Regions from separate parts of the Blautia sp. BCRC 81119 genome, predicted to be linked through region 2. Evidence: riboswitches for the same ligand, from Rfam matches in the RefSeq annotation. Region 2 holds a riboswitch; the other holds the start of a gene.
The links. Region 2 has a riboswitch for cyclic di-GMP ahead of DMI82_RS00245 (substrate-binding periplasmic protein). Riboswitches for the same ligand answer to the same signal wherever they lie in the genome.

Region 1 (2,403 bases), on a different contig from region 2:
TTTTGAAGTGATTTAATAATGATGAGCGTATCATTAAAATAGTGGTACGCTTTTCTTTAAAATATTTGGGAAGCAATATATAAGTGCTGAATATGCTTGAAAGGAGCATTCCTGTAATTCATAAAAAGCGCCAATTGAATAAAAAAGAACCTCAAGGTATGATTGAGTTGCATCTTGGCGGATGTAAACAAAACAATCAAGCACTGGAGGTTCCAAATGAATTATACACAGAATGAAAAGATTGAGCAAGTAACAGATTCAACAATGGTTGTCGGAGTTGATATAGGAAGCCAGATACATTATGCAAGAGCTTTTGATAACAGAGGACGCGAACTTACAAAACGTATTTTTTCTTTTCATAACGATCTGGAAGGGTTCAATTCTTTCAACCTTTGGGCAGAGACACTTAAGACTGAGAATAAAAAGACTGCAGTTCTGATCGGCTGCGAGCCAACAGGTCATTACTGGTTTGCGTTTGTGAAGTATGTAAATGATCATCAGAAAAGATTAGTAATGGTCAATCCATTCTCGGTTAAGAAGATCAAGGAACTTGATGATAACAGTCCAAAGAAAACAGATTCAAAAGATCCGAAAACAATCGCAAAACTAGTTGTGGATGGGAGATATTCAATCCCATACATGCCAGAAGGCATTTATGCCGAAATAAGAGACCTGGTATACAGCCGTGAGCCTATATGGATAATCTGAGGCATAAGTGTCGTGAAGAGCCGTATGCCTGAATTGGGCACGTACGGATCTGTGGGGGATATACCTAGTAATAGGTGTTTCTACCCGACAATTTAGGACTCGTCAGAGGATGGTGATCCTGGTAGACATGAGAGGTTAGTTACTGTAGGTGGATTTGGGAAACAGGAAGGCCTTCATAAGAAGAAACAAAGACGTTTTATTTCTTGTACCTAAAATCATCAGAAATGGACTCCATGAAGTCACTTCATATCCAGAAAACTCTATTTTGTAGATATATGTAACTTATTAACTGTTCAGCAAAGTCAGTAAAATCAAGGATTTTTGTTGAACATGCACTAAAAAGAATAGAGAGGTCCTCACCCACTGCTTATTGCTTTTCGTAACCTCCACAGGGGAGTTACTTGATTCGGTTAAAATATATGTAAATTTTCCACCAAAATATTATTGACGTAAGAAAAACCACATGGTATTTTATTTTTGGAAAAAATGAAAATTATTTTAAAGGCAAACCTGTTGAAAGGCAGGGTCGCAAAGCCAGAAGGGACTAAAGTCAGAAAGTTTGACCATGTCAGCCGGTTGCCACTGTTTCCATATCATCATAATATATGGAAAAGATGTTTGAACAGAAGAGATTCCGATACCTTTTATACTATATAGATGTGTGATTTTAAAGAATATAGTAGGGACACTGGCAGATTTTGGCAGATGTCCTTTTTGTATGCAAAAATGGGTAACGAAACTAGCAGGGACAGGTTTTCTGTATACAGATAAAAGCAGGATGAAGAAGGCATAAGACGGAGAGAGGACTTTTATAAAATGAAAAATTATGAAGACAAAATATATTCCTTAGGTGAGACTGTAACGGGGCAGACACAGGCCATGTCACAGGCCGTACAGAAAACACTGGAAAATAATGGCGGGGTAGGTATAATGACAGGATCTTATGACCAAAACCTGTCTATTTTGTCTGTGGATAATCTGCTGTTGCATAGTACAGGATATACATTCGATACTTTCATGGAACAGACAAAAGGCTCATTGAGAAATTTCTTTTATGACGAGGAAGATATACTGGAGCGAGACCGTTTTTTGCAGCTTCACGGAACAGGGGAAGCACAGATCCTTGCAGCAGACGGTACAGTGAATAATGTACGGCTTTGTAAAGAGGATGCGACAGATGAGGCGGGCAGACAGATCTGGGTTATGTCCGTACAGGTCAACTGGGATCATATAAATTTGGCACTGCTCAATGAGGCTATCTGTTCCGGCTTCTGGTATTTTGACTGTGACGAAAACAGTGAGATTGTGAATGCAAACTGGAGTCATGAATTTCGAAAAATGCTTGGCTATCATGACACCCTGGACTTTCCGAATAAACTGGAATCCTGGTCAGATCTTCTGCATCCACAGGATAAAGAAAGAGTAATGGTGCAGCTTCAGGCGGCAATTAAGGATAAGACGAACCAGATAAAATACCAGGTAGAGTATCGTATGAGAATGAAGGATAATCAATACCAGTGGTTTCGGGCATCGGCAGAAGTAATACGCCGTCTGGATGGTTCTGCCAGCAGGATTGCCGGGATTTTTATTAACATTGATGGGGAGAAAAAAGAAATCATGCAGGCACAAAAATCTGCTGCTTTCCACCGGGCTTTTACGAAAGCAGATTTGTGCGAGTATTATGTGAATCTGGAA
Region 2 (2,403 bases):
GGCAAAATCCATGATAATTTCTTTTTGCAGATACTCCGTGATCTCATTAGTCAGAGACTCCTCCATACTGTATTCACAGTCCATCTTTCCTTCTTTATCCAGCACTATGATGCCATCCACCCAGAGAGTCTGCAGGTTTTCTTTCAGCAAATCCTGGCTTAGCTGATCGCCGTTTTCTGTTTCCATGCTAATATTTGTACTCATCTGTCTGGCACTTTCAATGGCACGTAAAAGACTTTTGGATTCCGAAGATTCATTATAATGGGTGTAGGTTGAGCACTGCACTTTGACATAGTTTACGATCTCCACCAGTCTTTTCTCTGCTTCCGCTTTTTCTGCGTAGAAGAAATAAAACAGAGAGACTACAGCCACACAGATTCCGAGCAGACCTCCGAGCAGCTGGATTCGTTTTCCTTTTGTCTTTCTCTTAATATCCAAGATCATCCACCTCCAGATACTTCTGGGGATCATCCAGATATTTTTCAATAATTTTCAGGGATGTGCCATCCTGACGCATCTCCGCCAGTGTCTGATCCATCTGCTCACAGATTCCCCTGTCATCATCTTTTGCAAAAGCGACACCTATTCCGGTGATCATAAGAGGCTCTTCCAGGATACGGAAGCTTGTATCATAATCCTTCATATACTGAACGATAGATTCCTCGTGTGCGGCAACTGCATCTACATATCCTTTCCCAAGAAACGTATAGATCAGTTCCCGATGTCCAAGACTGATCAGATTTCCCAATTTGGGGATTCTTTCATCTGTCCGGTTCAGAAAGATGCTTTCCGGTTTGGTTGTGGACTGAACAGCCAGATTCTTTCCCTCCAGATCACTCAGTTTATAGATATCACTGTTCTCATTTACAGCGACCACCTGACGGCTTGCTATGTATGGTCCTGCCCATCGGTAATCGTCAAGGCGCCCTTCCATGGAAAAACATCCCATGATACAATCAATCTCTCCACTCTCTACCAGTTCTTTTTTCTTCTCCCAGTTGATCTGGACAACCTTCACCTGATATCCCATTCTCTCGAAAGCTTCTGTAGCCAGTTCTACATCTATACCCGTCGGTACACCATCCTCATTCAGATAATTGTATGGTGGATAATTATCGCTGCCAAGGGTAATAACAGGCTTTTCTGGTTCTTCTTTCGTGTTATCTGTGTTTTTACACCCTGACAGGGTGACTGCTAAGATGCCCGCAAGCAGAATGCCTGCAATCACTCTTTTTCCTTTCATTTTCCATCTATCCCTAACTATCCTTTTTGTTTTTTTCATATCTGTATTTACGGTTTCCAGCCTCGCATTATTTTCCCGCTCCACACGGATCGCTTCCTGCTGATTTCTACGCATAACAAGAGAAATCACCAGCATAACGCAGACAGCTACGACAACCGTAAAGCTAACGATAAAAAAAACACCGTCTCACAGACAGTGCACCTCATTTCATGCAACTGGCTGCCATTTTACAGGCCCTATAGCTTTGCGTCCCAGACTTTCATCTGGTTTGCCGATCATCCTTATTAAGCTTTTATACGTATCCTAAAAAACTGGTTTTATTATACTACAGCGCTCTACTTTACACAAGAAAAAACATTACCGTTTTAACGCCTGAAAACACACAAAAAGAGATTGCTCCAAAACAGAGAAAAATACTTTATCCCCACGAAAAAAATCCCCGCGTCTGACTGAAATCAGACAACAGGGATTTTTTATCAAATCATCAGATTGCTGCGATCACTTCTACCTCGCAGAGAACGTTCTTTGGCAGTGTCTTGACTGCAACACAGGAACGTGCAGGTTTATTTACGAAATATTTGGCATATACTTCATTAAATGCCGCAAAATCGTTCATATCTGCAAGGAAGCATACTGTCTTGACTGCATTCTCATAGCTGGAGCCGGCAGCTTCCAGAACTGCTCCGAGGTTCTTCATAACACGGTCAGCCTGCTCCTCGATGGTTGTTCCAACTACCTCTCCGGTTGCCGGATCCACCGGGATCTGACCGGATGTGTAAAGCGTATCTCCATGGATGATAGCCTGGGAGTATGGTCCGATTGCTGCAGGTGCTTTGTCTGTATGTACTGTCTTCATAATAGAATTCTCCTTTCACGAACATTTCGGATACTTCTCTGTCGGAAATATCCATCAGGATCTTGCTCAGCTGTTTTTTATTCTAACTCACAGATCACCCCTGGTCAAGGTCCATATTCAGATAATTATAAACAATACCGGAAATATCCCGGATATGCGAAACTGCGTCCCCAGGTTTACAGTCTTCTGACATCACACAGAGGATATATGTAGTCTTTTTTCCATATACAATGGCGATATCATGCTGGTCCGTATCCGTTTCTCCAGTCTTATTTGCAATTTCCACGGACGCAGATATCCCGCT

Region 1: another riboswitch for cyclic di-GMP. It lies ahead of DMI82_RS08095 (hybrid sensor histidine kinase/response regulator); the one in region 2 lies ahead of DMI82_RS00245 (substrate-binding periplasmic protein).

What each region holds. Positions count from the first base shown of each region.
Region 1 is NZ_QJHD01000010.1:119,526-121,928, reverse strand. Features, by position in the region: partial or broken gene DMI82_RS08105 (23S rRNA (uracil-5-)-methyltransferase RumA) at 1-16, shown strand, start outside; gene DMI82_RS08100 (IS110 family transposase) at 217-708, shown strand; cyclic di-GMP riboswitch class I at 1,202-1,292, shown strand; gene DMI82_RS08095 (hybrid sensor histidine kinase/response regulator) at 1,525-2,403, shown strand, end outside.
Region 2 is NZ_QJHD01000001.1:50,825-53,227, forward strand. Features, by position in the region: gene DMI82_RS00240 (ATP-binding response regulator) at 1-444, opposite strand, end outside; gene DMI82_RS00245 (substrate-binding periplasmic protein) at 428-1,243, opposite strand; cyclic di-GMP riboswitch class I at 1,451-1,526, opposite strand; gene DMI82_RS00250 (RidA family protein) at 1,728-2,099, opposite strand; gene DMI82_RS00255 (serine hydrolase) at 2,194-2,403, opposite strand, start outside.